DNA from 3 places in the Streptomyces sp. NPDC002564 genome. Region 2 is predicted to be linked to each of the others. Evidence: riboswitches for the same ligand, from Rfam matches in the RefSeq annotation. Region 2 holds a riboswitch; each other region holds the start of a gene.
The links. A riboswitch is a leader RNA that binds a small molecule or an ion and turns the genes downstream of it on or off. The one in region 2 is predicted to bind cobalamin.
Positions count from the first base shown of each region.

Region 1: linked by a shared signal. The riboswitch ahead of ACFYXE_RS10030 (CoA-acylating methylmalonate-semialdehyde dehydrogenase) and the one ahead of ACFYXE_RS34260 (ABC transporter substrate-binding protein) in region 2 are both predicted to bind cobalamin.
Region 3: linked by a shared signal. The riboswitch ahead of ACFYXE_RS11195 (prenyltransferase/squalene oxidase repeat-containing protein) and the one ahead of ACFYXE_RS34260 (ABC transporter substrate-binding protein) in region 2 are both predicted to bind cobalamin.

Region 1 is NZ_JBIARE010000002.1:851,130-855,945, forward strand. It holds gene ACFYXE_RS10015 (VOC family protein) at 1-302, opposite strand, end outside; gene ACFYXE_RS10020 (GntR family transcriptional regulator) at 471-1,154, shown strand; gene ACFYXE_RS10025 (SCO0607 family lipoprotein) at 1,236-1,565, shown strand; cobalamin riboswitch at 1,695-1,874, shown strand; gene ACFYXE_RS10030 (CoA-acylating methylmalonate-semialdehyde dehydrogenase) at 2,085-3,584, shown strand; gene ACFYXE_RS10035 (acyl-CoA dehydrogenase family protein) at 3,590-4,744, shown strand; gene ACFYXE_RS10040 (enoyl-CoA hydratase/isomerase family protein) at 4,741-4,816, shown strand, end outside.
Region 2 is NZ_JBIARE010000014.1:136,369-141,184, forward strand. It holds gene ACFYXE_RS34245 (DUF2017 domain-containing protein) at 1-90, shown strand, start outside; gene ACFYXE_RS34250 (amino acid permease) at 471-1,964, shown strand; gene ACFYXE_RS34255 (M67 family metallopeptidase) at 2,057-2,479, shown strand; cobalamin riboswitch at 2,443-2,606, shown strand; gene ACFYXE_RS34260 (ABC transporter substrate-binding protein) at 2,651-3,622, shown strand; gene ACFYXE_RS34265 (FecCD family ABC transporter permease) at 3,733-4,737, shown strand; gene ACFYXE_RS34270 (ABC transporter ATP-binding protein) at 4,734-4,816, shown strand, end outside.
Region 3 is NZ_JBIARE010000002.1:1,163,964-1,168,779, reverse strand. It holds gene ACFYXE_RS11195 (prenyltransferase/squalene oxidase repeat-containing protein) at 1-1,894, opposite strand, end outside; cobalamin riboswitch at 2,020-2,152, opposite strand; cobalamin riboswitch at 2,257-2,329, shown strand; gene ACFYXE_RS11190 (prenyltransferase/squalene oxidase repeat-containing protein) at 2,450-3,877, shown strand; gene ACFYXE_RS11185 (GNAT family N-acetyltransferase) at 3,914-4,357, opposite strand; gene ACFYXE_RS11180 (ATP-binding protein) at 4,435-4,816, opposite strand, start outside.

The DNA of each region.
Region 1 (4,816 bases), on a different contig from region 2:
AACTCGACGCCCGCCGTCCGCAGCCGGTCGGCGAGCCGCCGGAACGCGGGTATCGGCAGGATCAGTCCGAAGTGCGGTACGGGCACGTCGTGGCCGTCGACCGGGTTGTGCACGCGCTGCGCCCGCTCCGGCACGAGATGGGTGACGAACTGGTGGCCGTGCAGGTCCCAGTCCACCCAGGTCTCCGCACTGCGGCCCTGCTCCAGGCCGAGCACCTCGCCGTAGAAGAGGCGCGCGGCGGCCAGGTCGTCGACCGGCACGGCCAGGTGGAACCGGGGGATTGCGGACTCCGTATCGCTCATGGTCGGCACTGCCCTTCCGTGCGGGGCGGCCGGGGAGCCGCCCGGTGCGAATGGCCCGACTGCCGGTGTGCCCGCAGTCGGTGACCCCATGAAGACATCCGGTGTCTCCATGCGGATATTAGGAGATAGGTCGCATGTTAACATTGTCGGCCCCGGGAGGAGCACGACATGAACGAGCTGGGGCAGGTGGCGCCCGCGCGGCGCCGGGGGCTTGCCGACGAGGTGGCGGACCGGATCCGGGAGGCCATCTTCAGCGGGGCCTACGCCCCGGGCGCGCAACTGCGCGAGGTGGAACTGTCGGTGGCGATGGACGTGAGCCGCGGCCCCGTGCGGGAGGCGCTGCGGCTCCTCGAGCGGGAGGGCCTCGTCCACTGCGCGTGGCATCGCGGCACGACGGTGACCGCGCTGACCCCCGATGACGTCGCCGAACTCGACAGTCTGCGCGGCGCGTTGGAGGACCTGGCCGTGGAGCGGATCGTCGCGCGCGCCTCGCAGGAGGACCTCGCCCGGCTGGACCGGAGCGCCGAGTTGATGGAACGGGCCGCCGACGCGCACGACTTGGTCCGGCGCGACATCGAGTTCCACGATGCCGTCTTCGCCGCCGGCGGGCACCGGCGCCTGGTCGAGGCGTGGGAGGGCATCCGCTGTCAGGTCCACCTGTTCCTGCTGACCCGGATCGGGCACAGTTCCCAGGGGTACCTCGACCGCGTGCCGCGTGAACATCGTGACCTCGTCGCCGCCCTGCGCACCCGCGATGCCGACATCGCGCGCGAGCGCTTCGCCGCGCACCGCCGACGCGCCGTCGACGTGGTCCTGGACGGCGAATCGGGTACCTCGACCACGGTCGGCTGAGTATCCGTACTCATGATCGTTCCTCGCGGGTCGCGGAGGCTGGTCCCCTCAGCCGACGAGAGGGAGCCAACCGTGCGCAGCATCATCCGAGTCAGCCCGGCAGGACGAGCCACCGGGAACCGTCGTGCGCGGTCCGTGGTGGGCCTCGCGCTCGCGGGCGTGAGCGCCGCCGCCGTGCTGACCGGGTGCTCCATGCAGGACGCGGTCTGCGGGGGCGAGGAGTACCCGATCCTGCTGGTGGGGAGCAGCGGTTCCGCCTGCCACCCCAAGGGCGAGGAGCCGCCGAAGGGGTACGCCCGTTACCCGGAGGGCAAGGTCCCCGAGCACGTCGGGGACAAGTGGGACACGTACTGGAACGACCACACGCTCGACAAGAACGGCAAGATCATCAAGCTGAAGGACGGTCAGTGAGGGGCTAGGCACCTCGCGGCGGCCCGCTCCGCGCCACCCTGTGTGTCCCCGTCCGGCCCGGGCGTCACCGGGCCGCAAGTGGGTGGCGTGAAAGACGGGGGTGGACTTACTAGGACGTCCAACTATATGTTCGTGACCAGAGCCCGCGGTGCAGGGAAGCCGGTGTGAATCCGGCGCGGTCCCGCCACTGTGACCGGGGAGTGCGTTCTCGCGAGTGATACGCCACTGACGGACAAGTCCCGTCGGGAAGGCGGGAGAACGCGCGCTGATCCGGGAGTCAGGATACCGGCCGCGGGGTGTTCCGTGTTGTCCACGAGGATGGAGCAGACACGCATGGCACCGGTCCGTACCCACGACCCAGGTGATCCGGCGAAGCGAGCGACGGCCCGCGCCGACGCCCGACTCCACGACGGCTCTTAGGCCTTCGCGTCCCACGACAGACCCGCCCGCGCCCCTCACCCGGTGGCGTCGTCGGCCTGCCGTGCCATCCCCGGACTCACCTGACGAGAGCAGGCTCTCATGGTCCGTGAACTGACACACTTCATCGGCGGCAAGCACGTGAGCGGCGCCTCCGGGCTCTTCGCCGACGTGTACGACCCCAACTCCGGCTCCGTGCAGGCACAGGTGCCGCTCGCCGGGCGGGCGGAGACGGAGGCGGCGATCGCCGACGCCGAGTCCGCCCAGCGCGCCTGGGGCGAGTGGAACCCGCAGCGCCGCGCCCGCGTGCTGCTGCGCTTCCTCCAACTCGTCGAGGGCGAGCGGGACGAGCTGGCCCGGCTGCTCTCCTGCGAACACGGCAAGACCGTCGCCGACGCCCACGGCGACCTGCAACGCGGCCTGGAGGTCGTGGAGTTCGCCGCCGGTATCCCGCACCTGCTCAAGGGCGAGTTCACCGACAACGCGGGCACCGGCATCGATGTGCACTCCCTGCGCGTGCCGCTCGGCGTCACCGCGGGCATCACCCCCTTCAACTTCCCCGCGATGATCCCGCTGTGGAAGGCGGCGCCCGCACTGGCCTGCGGAAACGCCTTCGTCCTCAAGCCGTCCGAGCGCGCCCCCTCGGTGCCGCTCCGGCTCGCCGAGCTGTTCGTCGAGGCGGGCCTGCCGCCCGGCGTGCTCAATGTCGTCAACGGCGGCAAGGAGAGCGTCGACACGCTCCTGGAGGACCCGCGCGTACAGGCGCTCGGCTTCGTCGGCTCCACGCCGATCGCCGCGCACATCTACGCCACCGCCGCGGCGCACGGCAAACGCGCCCAGTGCTTCGGCGGCGCCAAGAACCACATGATCGTGATGCCCGACGCCGACCTCGACCAGGCCGTGGACGCCCTGATCGGCGCCGGATACGGCTCGGCGGGCGAGCGCTGCATGGCCATCTCCGTCGCCGTCCCCGTCGGCGAGGAGACCGCCGACGCCCTCGTCGCCCGCCTCAAGGAGCGCGTCGCCGAGCTGCGCATCGGCCGCTCCGACGACCCGGCGGCGGACTTCGGCCCGCTGGTGAGCCGCGAGGCCCTCGACCGGGTCCGCCGCTACGTGGACATCGGCGTCAACGAAGGTGCCGAACTCGTCGTCGACGGGCGTGACTTCACCCTGCCCGGCCACGAGAACGGCTTCTTCGCCGGAGCGACCCTCTTCGACCGCGTCTCGCCGCGCATGCGGATCTACCGCGAGGAGATCTTCGGCCCGGTCCTGTGCGTGGCCCGCGCGGCGGACTACGAGGCCGCCCTGCGGCTGCCCACCGAGCACCCCTACGGCAACGGCGTCGCGATCTTCACCAGGGACGGCGACACCGCCCGCGACTTCACCCGCCGCGTCGGCGCCGGCATGGTCGGCGTGAACGTGCCGATCCCGGTACCCGTCGCCTACCACACCTTCGGCGGCTGGAAGCGGTCCGGGTTCGGCGACCTCAACCAGCACGGCCCCGACGCCGTCCGCTTCTACACCCGCACCAAGACCGTCACCTCGCGCTGGCCCTCCGGGACCAGGGAAGGCGCGAACTTCACCATCCCGACGATGGGATGAGCGCGATGACACCGACCGCCACCACCCTCACCAAGGACCAGCTCGCGCTCACCGAGGTCACCCTCGACTTCGCCGACGAACACCTCGCGCCGCACGCCGTCGCCTGGGACCGGGACAAGCACTTCCCCGTCGACGTGCTGCGCAAGGCCGCCGAACTGGGCCTCGGCGGCGTCTACGTACGGGAGGAGCACGGCGGTTCGGGGCTCGGCCGCGCCGACGGCACCCTCGTCTTCGAGGCCCTGGCCACCGGCTGCCCCTCCATCGCCGGCTACCTCTCCATCCACAACATGGTCGCCTGGATGATCGACCGGTACGGCGACGCGGCACAGCGCGCCCGCTGGCTGCCGGGACTGTGCAGCGCCGCCGCCCTCGGCAGCTACTGCCTCACCGAGCCCGGCGCCGGATCGGACGCCGCGGCCCTGCGCACCCGCGCCGAACGCGACGGCGACAGCTATGTGCTGACCGGCGTCAAACAGTTCATCTCGGGCGCGGGCGCCTCGCAGGTGTACGTCGTCATGGCCCGCACCGGAGAGGACGGCCCCGGCGGCATCTCGGCGTTCGTCGTCGAACGGGACGACGAAGGCCTCTCCTTCGGCGCCGACGAACGCAAGATGGGCTGGAACGCCCAGCCCACCCGTCAGGTCGTCCTCGACGGCGTGCGGATCCCCGCCGACCGCAGGCTCGGCGCCGAGGGCGACGGGTTCCGCATCGCCATGAACGGCCTCAACGGCGGCCGGCTCGGCATCGCGGCCTGCTCGCTGGGCGGCGCCCAGAGCGCCCTGCACCGCAGCGTGGCCCACCTCGCGGACCGCGAGGCGTTCGGCGCGCCCCTCCTCGACGCCCAGGCGCTGCGGTTCCGGCTCGCCGACATGGCCACCGAACTGTCCGCCGCCCGCGCGCTCGTGCGCCAGGCGGCCGAGGTCCTCGACCGGGGCGACCCGGGGGCCCCGGAACTGTGCGCCATGGCCAAGCGCTTCGCCACCGACACCGGCTACTCCGTGGCCGACCGCGCCCTGCAACTCCACGGCGGATACGGCTACTTGAGCGAGTACGGCATCGAGAAGATCGTCCGCGACCTGCGGGTCCACCAGATCCTGGAAGGAACCAACGAGATCATGCGCCTGATCGTGGCCCGCGGTCTGACCGAGGCCGTCCGATGACGGCGCCCGACGACACCGTGCTGCTGCGGGTCGAGGGCCGCGCCGCCCACCTGGTCCTCAACCGGCCCAGGG
Region 2 (4,816 bases):
CCCGACTCCGACCCCCGCAAGCCGATGGTGATGGCCTACCTCTGGCTCGGCGGACTGCAGGAGACGCTGGTCGGGACGTTGCTGGGCTGAGCCGCCGCGGCGCCGCGAAATTCGGTGCAGGGGGCACCGAATATTGTTGTATCGGACAATTTCCGGCCCCCGGAGAGCCTGTTCGCTCAGCGGATGCTCAAATCCGGATAACGATCGAGTCACTTCATTGCCCGGCTTTATGGCGTCAAGGGCATTTTGTCCGCTTCTCCCTGTGGGCTGCGCCACAGATGGCTTGTTCCCTCACTATTGCCACCGTGATAAATCTTCACGACCGCTCGGTGACGCCACCCATGTCGCCGAGGGCGCTTCAGCCGGCAGACCGCCGGTAGCACTCCATCCATATCCGGGGGGATCAGGACCTGATCCGCAGCCACAACGCAGATGTGCGGGCGCGGATCAGCATGGAGAAAGGCGTCACCATGACCTCAGTGCAGGTCGAAGAGCACCACGACGAGCACGGCAATGGGGTCGTGCAGGGCTCGTCCGGCGAGGGCGAGGGCTATCAGCGCGGGCTCGGGGCCCGGCAGATCCAGATGATCGCGATCGGCGGTGCCATCGGCACCGGCCTGTTCCTCGGCGCGGGCAAGGCCATCCACAAGGCCGGACCCAGCCTCATCCTGGCGTACGCCATCGCGGGCCTCGTCATCTTCTTCATCATGCGGGCGCTCGGCGAGCTCCTCATGTACCGGCCCGTGTCCGGCTCCTTCTCGGAGTACGCACGCGAGTTCATGGGCCCGTTCTTCGGATTCGTGACCGGCTGGACGTACTGGCTCTTCTGGGTCGTCACCGGCATCACCGAAGTGACCGCGGCCGCCCAGTACATGCAGTACTGGACCCACGACTCCTTCCCGCAATGGGCCTACGCGCTGGTCTTCACGGTCATCCTGTACGGCGCGAACCTCATCTCCGTGAAGCTCTTCGGCGAGCTGGAGTTCTGGTTCTCGATGGTCAAGGTCACCGCGATCATCGGCATGATCCTGATCTGCGTCGGCATCCTCACCATCGGCTTCTCCGACGCCGGTGACACCGCCTCGGTGACCCACCTGTGGAACGACGGCGGCTTCTTCCCCAACGGCATCGGCTCCACGCTGATGACCCTGCAGATCGTGATGTTCGCCTTCCTCGCCGTCGAGCTCGTCGGCGTCACCGCGGGCGAGTCCAAGGACCCGAAGACCGTCCTGCCCAAGGCCATCAACACCGTGCCGTGGCGCATCGCCGTCTTCTACGTCGGCGCGCTGATCATGATCCTGTCGGTCGTGCCGTGGACCTCCTTCAAGCCCGGCGTCTCGCCGTTCGTGAAGGCCTTCGAGGAGATGGGGCTCGGCGTCGGCGCCGCCATCGTGAACTTCGTGGTCCTCACCGCCGCGCTCTCCTCCTGCAACTCCGGCATGTACTCCACCGGCCGCATGCTGCGCGACCTGGCGCTCAACGGCCAGGGCCCGAAGTTCTTCACCAAGCTCACGAAGAACGGCCTGCCGCTGATCGGCACCACGGTCTCCGCCGCGTTCATGCTGGTCGGCGTCTGGATCAACTACCAGTGGCCGGGCGAGGCGTTCAACTACGTCGTCTCCTTCGCGACCATCTCCGGCATGTGGGCCTGGATCATGATCCTGTGCTGCCAGATCCGCTACCGCCGCAAGGCCGACCGCGGCGAGCTGCCGCAGTCCACCTTCCGGGCGCCCGGAGCCCCGTACACCAGCTGGTTCGCCCTGCTCTTCATCGGCATGGTCATCGTGATGATGGGCGTCGACAAGGACGCGCGGATCTCGCTGTACGCGGCCCCGGTCTGGGCGGCGATCCTCACCGTCTCCTACCTGGTCCTCAAGAGCCGCAACCCGCAGGCCGCGGCCTTCAGCAAGCGCAAGGTGACGGCTGACCGGGCCGACCGGGCCGACCAGGCCGACCGGCACTGACACCGGCGCTCCCCGGAGCGCACCGTCCGGCATGCGGGCCCGCGCGTACCACACTTCGGTACGCGCGGGCCCCTCTGCTTATCCTGACTGCCATGCTGACCATCACCCAGGCCCTCCACGACCAGATCGTCGCGCACGCGCGCCAGGACCACCCCGACGAGGCCTGTGGCGTGGTCGCGGGCCCCGAGGGCACCGGCCGCCCCGAGCGGTTCATCCCCATGCTGAACGCCGCGCGCTCGCCCACGTTCTACGAGTTCGACTCGGGTGACCTGCTCAAGCTGTACCGCGAGATGGACGACCGCGACGAGGAGCCGGTGATCGTCTACCACTCGCACACGGCGACCGAGGCCTACCCCTCGCGCACCGACATCACCTACGCCAACGAGCCCGGCGCGCACTACGTCCTGGTCTCCACCGCGGACACCGACGACGCGGGCCCCTTCCAGTTCCGCTCCTACCGGATCGTGGACGGCGAGGTCACCGAGGAAGAGGTGCAGGTCGTCCAGGCATACTGAGCCCGACCACCTTCGAGGCGGCAGGAGCCAGGAAGCCGGTGCGAACCCGGCACGGTCCCGCCACTGTGACCCCACCCCTCCACCGGGGCGGGGGAGTCAGGAACTGACCTGCCGCCTTATCTCCACGCAACGCAGGGGACGCGGAAATCCCCTGGAGGAGGCAGCTCAGCCATGTCCCGCCGTCCCACCGGCATACGCGCGCTCGCCGCGGCCGCCCTGCTCGTCCCGCTCGCCGCGTGCTCCTCGTCCGACGGCGAGGCCGGCACCGGGCCCGCCGCCCGGGCCGCCGGATTCCCGTACACCGTCACCAACTGCGGCGTGAAGACGACGTACGAGGCACCCCCGAAGCGCGCCGTGCCCATGAACCAGCACGCCACCGAAGTGCTGCTCGAACTCGGCCTCAAGGACCGCATCGCCGGGACCGCCTACCTCGACGACCAGGTCCTGCCGCGGTACGAGAAGGCCTACAAGTCCCTCCCGGTGATCGCCAAGGAGTACCCCTCCTACGAGAAGCTGCTCTCCGTCGACCCCGACTACGTCTACGGCGGCTACGCCAGCGCCTTCCTCGCCGGCGACGGCCGCAGCCGCGCCGCGCTCGCCAAGTCCGGCATCCACAGCCGCCTCAACGTCGAGGGCTGCGCCAAGCGCCCGGTCTCCATGGACGACGTCTACCGCGAGGTCCGCGAGGTCGGCTCCACCTTCGGGGTGCGCGACCGCGCCGACCGCTGGGTCAAGGGCGCCCAGCGCGAACTGGCCGCCACCGCCGCGCGGGCCAAGGACAAGAAGCCCCGCGCCGTCTTCGTCTACGACAGCGGCGACAAGACCGCGTTCACCGCCGGCGGCCGCGGCATCGGCAACGACATCATCGAGCGGGCGGGCGGCCGCAACGTCTTCGGCGACGTCGACAAGTCCTTCAGCGACGCGTCCTGGGAGAAGGTCGTCGAGCGCAGGCCCGAGACCATCCTGATCCTCGACTACGGCGCCACCACGGTCGAACAGAAGAAGAAGCGCCTCCTGCAGGACCCGGTCCTCCAGGACGTCCCCGCCGTCAAGAACAAGAGCTTCGCGGTATTGCGCCTCTCGGACGTGGTCACCGGCGTACGAGCACCCGAGGCGGTGCGGAAGCTGGCGGCCCAGCTGTGAGGACGACGCCCGTCCGGCGACCGGGGACGAGCCCGCAGGAGGACCGACGACCGGGGACGAGCCCGCAGGAGGACCGACGACCGGGCACCCGCGGACGCCGGCTCACCGTCCTGGCGGTCCTCACGGCCGCCCTCGCGGCAGCGATCCTCGCCGGGCTCGCCCTCGGCTCCGTCCGCATCCCGCCCGGGGACGTCGTCGAGATCCTGACCGGCCGCGCCGGCCCCTCCCCGTTCCGCACGATCGTGCTGGACGTGCGGCTGCCGAGGGTCGTCCTCGGCGCCACCGTCGGCGCCGGACTCGCCGTCATCGGCACCGTCCTGCAAGCCCTCGTCCGCAACCCCCTCGCCGACCCGTTCCTGCTCGGCGTCTCCTCGGGCGCCTCCGTCGGCGCGGTCTGCGCGATCGTGCTCGGCGGCGTCTTCGGCCTCGGCGCGGCCCTGTCCACCACCGTCACGATCCCGGCCGCCTCCTTCGCGGGCGCCCTCGTCTCGCTGGTCGTCGTCTACGCGCTCGCCCGAGGCGGCGGCGGCAGCTTCGCCACCGGGCGCCTGATCCTCGCGGGCGTCGCCGTCTCGTACATCCTGACCGCGCTGACCAGCCTCATCCTGGTCACCGCCGACAGCGCGGACCACCTCAAGGAGGTCCTGTACTGGACGCTCGGGGGCCTGGGCAGCGCCCGCTGGGACATGCTCGCCCTGCCCTGCGCCACCCTGCTCCTGGGCACCGCGCTCCTGACCGCCCTGGCCCGCCCCCTGGACCTGCTCCTCGCCGGCGAGGAGGGCGCCACCGTGCTCGGCCTGGACACCGCCCGCTTCCGGGCCGCCGTCTTCGTCCTCGCCTCGCTCCTGACCGGCGTCCTGGTCGCCTACAGCGGCGCCATCGGCTTCGTCGGCCTGATGGTGCCGCACGCCGCCCGCCTGCTGGTCGGCGCCGCGCACCGCGCACTGCTGCCGGTCGTGGCGCTGATGGGCGCGGTGTTCCTGGTCGCCGCCGACCTCGCCGCGCGGACCGTCGCCGCCCCGCAGGACATCCCCGTCGGGGTGCTCACCGCGCTGACCGGCGGCCCGTTCTTCCTGTGGCTGCTGCGGCGGCGTTCCGAAGGAGTACCGGCATGACCCCGCCACCCGCCGCCACCGCCCCGCGCGCCGGGGACCTGCGCACCGAGGGACTGTCCTACGAGGTGGCCGGCCGCGC
Region 3 (4,816 bases), on a different contig from region 2:
CGTGTCCCGCAAAGTTGCGGGGGTCCCGGCCGACCGACTCGGCGAGCAGCGCGGTCTTGCCGATCGAGCCTCCGGCGGCGTACTTGGTGCCGATGCCCGTCCAGTCGTCGACCGTGCGGCCTTCCCCGTCCTTGCTTCGCTTGTCGAGGAAGTCGACGACGCCGCGCAGCTTGCCGTTGTTCAGGCCGGTGGCCGCGAGGGCGTAGGCGCCGTCGATGGTCAGGCCGAAGTCGGCGCGCGAGGAGCCCGGACCGGCCGGGTAGTACCGGCTCTGCTTGAGCCGCGCCGCGCCCGTGAGGTAGGCGACGCCCTTCTTGAGGTCGGGCCCCCCGTCCCGCGCCGGGGGCCGCGGTCCGGTGGTGGGCGGGTCGGTGGGCTCGGTCTTCTTCGTGGTGAGCCGCACGAGGTCGGTGCGGGCGCCGGTCAGGACGGCCGTCGGCGTCGTGTAGACGGTGGGCTCCGCGGCGTCCTGCTCGAACCCGAAGCCGCCGCCGGGCAGTTGCTCCCTGGACAGCCAGCCCTCGGCGGCGTCGGCACGCCGGGTCTCGCCCAGGGCGCGCAGGGCCTGGGCCGCGTAGGCGGTCGCCGTCACGTCGCCGGCGGACGAGCCGGTGTAGGCGGTGAACGCGCCGTCGTCGCGCTGGACCTTCGCGAGGTAGTCGCGCGCCTTGCCGACCTGCGTGGTGTGGCCGCCCGCCTTCTTCAGGACCAGGGCGACCAGGCCGGTCGTCGCGGGGTCGCCGTCGCAGTTCTCGCCGGTCCTGATGAGCACGCCGGTGACGCCGCCGTCCCTGCACTGGACTTGGGTCAGCCGGTCCACGGTCGCCGTCGGCGGCTTCTCCCCGGCCCGCAGCAGGGCGAGGACGGCGAGCGCCTGGCCCTCGACGTAGGTGGCGTTGCGGAAGTCGCCCTTCGCGGTGCAGCCGGGGGTGGGCTGTCCGGCGTCGGGGCCCGCGGCGCACACGTTGCCGGTGAGGTCGGCGATCAGGTCACGGCCGCCGAGGTGACGGGCGTCCTTCCCGGTGATCTCGGCGAGCAGCGCGAGGCGGGCCACGGCGGCGGCGTCCGGGGCCTCGCCGGTGCCGTTCGGCGCCACGAAGGCGTCGGCGTGCCGGGTCAGGAACGCGGTGACCTTGTCGAGGTCGGTGCTGCTGCCGCCCGCCGCGGCCAGGGCGTAGGCGGTCTGGACGGTGAGCGGGTAGTCGGTGGCGGAGCCGTCGACGACGATGCGTTCCCCGTCGGTCAGTTGGCCCCTGAGCCAGGCCCCGGCCGCCCGTACGTCGATGTCGCCGGGCGGGCCGGTGGGTTCGCCGCCCGGGTCGGGTCCCCCGCCGCCGCCGGGCCGGACGTCGTCGGGGGTGAAGGCGGGTCTGCCGGTCGTGCCGCCGACGTCGGTGCCGCCGTACACCCAGGCGTCGACGTCGCCGTCCTTGAGCTTGCGGTCCATGGCGCCGTACTGGCTGTAGGTCCATTCGTCCTGGCCGCGCGAGGCGGTCCAGTACGACCAGTAGGCCGTGGCGGGCGGGGTCAGGACGCAGGGCTCCTTGGCCGGGGTGGGGTATTTCGTCCCCGCGTGGAAGGAGCCGTGGCCGATGCGGCAGATGAAGGCGGGGCCGTCGTGCTGGGTGCCCTCGGTGCCGAAGCCGCCCTCGCGCAGGAGCTGGTAGCCGGTGCCGGGGCTGGTGTCGCAGCCCCGCTCGACCGTGCCGCCGAACGGGCCGAAGTCGACGGCGACGACGGCTCCGCGGGTGGCCGTGCAGGCGCCGACGGGGTCGGCCGTGGCCGGGGTGGCGCCGGCGAAGGTGAGGCAGGCGGCGACGGTGACGAGCAGCGCGGACAGCCCGGCTCCGTACACGCCGGGTCGTCTTCGTGTGCGTGCGTCCTTGCGCCCCATGGTCCTCACCACGGCCCCCTCGCTGTGTGGCCGGAGCGGGAGACGGGACGCGGCTTGACCCCGTGCGTCGGCCGGGGGCCTGACACGGGGGCGGGTCGCACCACGCCGTAGTCCGCGACGGCGTCTGTTGCTGTGGAACACGCTCCAGGCATTCCGGCTCGCCCGGCTCGTGCCGGGCCTACGGTTGCGGGTCAGCGCCGGATTTCGACCGGCTTCCCCTGGAACTGCTTGCGTATCAGGGCGGATTGGAACACGGGTGCGCGGCGAGCGTCAAGGCGGTGCGGGGCGGGCCTCAGGTGCCCCTCGAGGCGGGCTGTGGCGGGGCCGGGCGGGCGTCGGGTACTGTCCCGCCCTGCCGAGTGGGGGAATTCCGGTGGGAGTCCGGAGCTGACGCGCAGCGGTGTGGGACGCAGGCCGTCCCGAGCCCGAATGCCCAGGCGGCACAGGCTAGTTGGAAGTCGGTCCACGCGTCCCGGACGGCGGCCACACCCGCCGCGTGCACCCCTTTGGGGCACCGCCCGGGCCGGTCGGCGTCCCTCATTCCTGGAGCACGCCATGCCCCGCCACACCTCCGCACGCCTCACCTCCCCGCGCCGTGCCGCCCTCGCCGCGGCGGCCGCGCTCGGCGCCTTCACCCTGACCACGGTGCCGGCGGCCGCGACCGCCACTCCGGCGCAGCTGGCCACGTCGAAGACGAACGGCGTCGCCTATCTCAAGTCCCTGCAGGCCGCCGACGGTTCGTACGCCGGGTCGGGACTGTCCAACGAGTGGGCGTTCAGCGCGCTCGCCGCCGCGGGCACCGCCGCGGTCGATGTGACACCCGGCGGCGACGCGAGCAAGAACGCGAGATCCGTGTACCGGACCCTGCTGGCCGGCAGCGGCTGGCCCTCGTCGTCCCCCGTCGTCACCGACTACGAGCGGGCGGCCCTCAACGCCTACGCCGCCGGCATCGATCCCGCACGCGTCTCGGCCTCCCGCAACCTCGTCGCCGACATCTACCGGCACTGGCAGACGGCCGAGCCCGGCTACTTCGGCCCTTCGGCCAACTTCAACGGCACCGTCTTCGCCGCCCTCGCCCTGAACGGGGCCAGGACGACGGCCGGCCAGACCCGCGTCCCGCAGGCACTGCGCGACAAGATGATCACCCGTATCCGCGCCAACCAGCACAACGACGGCGGCTGGAACTTCGGGAAGGCCGAGGGCGACCCCGGCCAGCTCGGCGCGGCGAGCGACATCGACATGACCGGGGCCGCGATGGCGGCCCTGTGCGTGTCCGGCGTGCCGAACACGGACGCCGACGTCGTGCGGGCGAAGGGCTTCCTCAAGGGCAAGCTGATCGCGACCTCCGGCGCGTTCAACGCCATGTTCGGCGTGAACACCGACTCCAACGGCTGGGCGGTATCCGGCCTCAACGCGTGCGGCATCAACCCGCAGACCGGCGACTTCCTCACCTCCCGGGGCAAGACGCCGGTGGACTTCCTCATCAGCCAGCAGTTCAACCCCGGCGGCGGCTTCAAGTACCTGCCGAGCGACACCGCGCCGCAGGCCTACGCGTCGATCGACGGCCTGCGGGCCGTGGCCGGGGGCGGCTTCACCGCCGCCCCGCCGACTCCCGTCACCTCCGGCGCGCCCCGGTGGGTGGGCGAGAGCGCCCTGACCGCGGGGACGGCCACGACACTGGCCGTGACCGTGGACGACGGCACGGGCGACCTGAAGGTGTGCTCCGTCTCCCTCACCCCGACGGGCGGCACGACGACCCTCGGCGCCGTCCTGGACGCGGCGCCGGCGTCCGCCACGCCCACGGGCTGTGTCGGCGCGGTCACCCCGTCCTCCGGGAGCGGCACCATCACCTCGCTCAACGGCACGGCCAACAGCGGCACGAACACCTGGAAGGTCAGCGTCGACGGCTCGTCGTTCGCCGCCGCCTCCCGCGGAAAGGTGATCTCCGTCGGCGACACGATCGCGCTGCGCCGGGGCGCCTGACCCGGCGGCTTTCGGGCTCGCCGCCCGGCGCCGGGATCAGGCGGCGCCGGGCCGCCCGCCCATCAGGCGGTACATGCCGATCGAGTCGTGCGTGGCGGTGTCGGCGAAGCCGAACTTCTCGTAGAGGAAGCGCGCGGGGCCGTCCGCGATCAGTGAGACGTAGGCGGTCGCGGGCGCCCTGCGCTCCAGTTCCTCGGTGAGCGCGGCCATGATGCGCTTGCCGAGGCCGCGGCCCTGGTGTGCGGGGTCGACGCAGATGTCGACGATCTGGAACGCCGTGCCCCCGTCGCCGATCACCCGCCCCATGCCGATGGGCTCGCCCTCGTGGGTGAGGACGACTCCGTGCCACGTGCGGGGCAGCGCCAGCTCGACCGCCTCGCGGGCCTTGTCGGAGAGCCCGGCCCGGGTGCGCAGCCGCCGGAAGTCCTCGACCGTGGGTACACCGTCACGCAGCTCGTAAGGGTCCCTCTGCTCACTCATGCATTACATCGTACCCGTCCGGCCTACGTCGGCCCCTCGGGCGGGCGCTCGGGCGAGGGCCAGGCGGACACCCTCCGTCAGGCGCGGCGGATGCCCTCCGGCGGCTCGGGCGCCAGGGTGAAGGTGATGCGGGTGCCGTCCCGGTGGTCGGGGTCGACGGCGATGGTCCCGCCGTGGAACTCGACGATCTTCTTGCACATGGCGAGGCCGATGCCGCTGCCGGAGTAGGCGTCCTTGGTGTGCAGCCGCTGGAAGATGACGAAGACCTTCTCGGCGTACTCCGGCGCGATGCCGATGCCGTTGTCCGTGACGGTGAACCGCCACAAGTCGCCCTCCCTGGCCGCCGCGACGTGGACCTCCGGCGCCCGGCCCGGGCTGCGGAACTTCACGGAGTTGCCGATGAGGTTCTGCCAGAGCATGCCCATCTGGGTGGGGTCGGCGACCAGGGTCGGCAGCGGG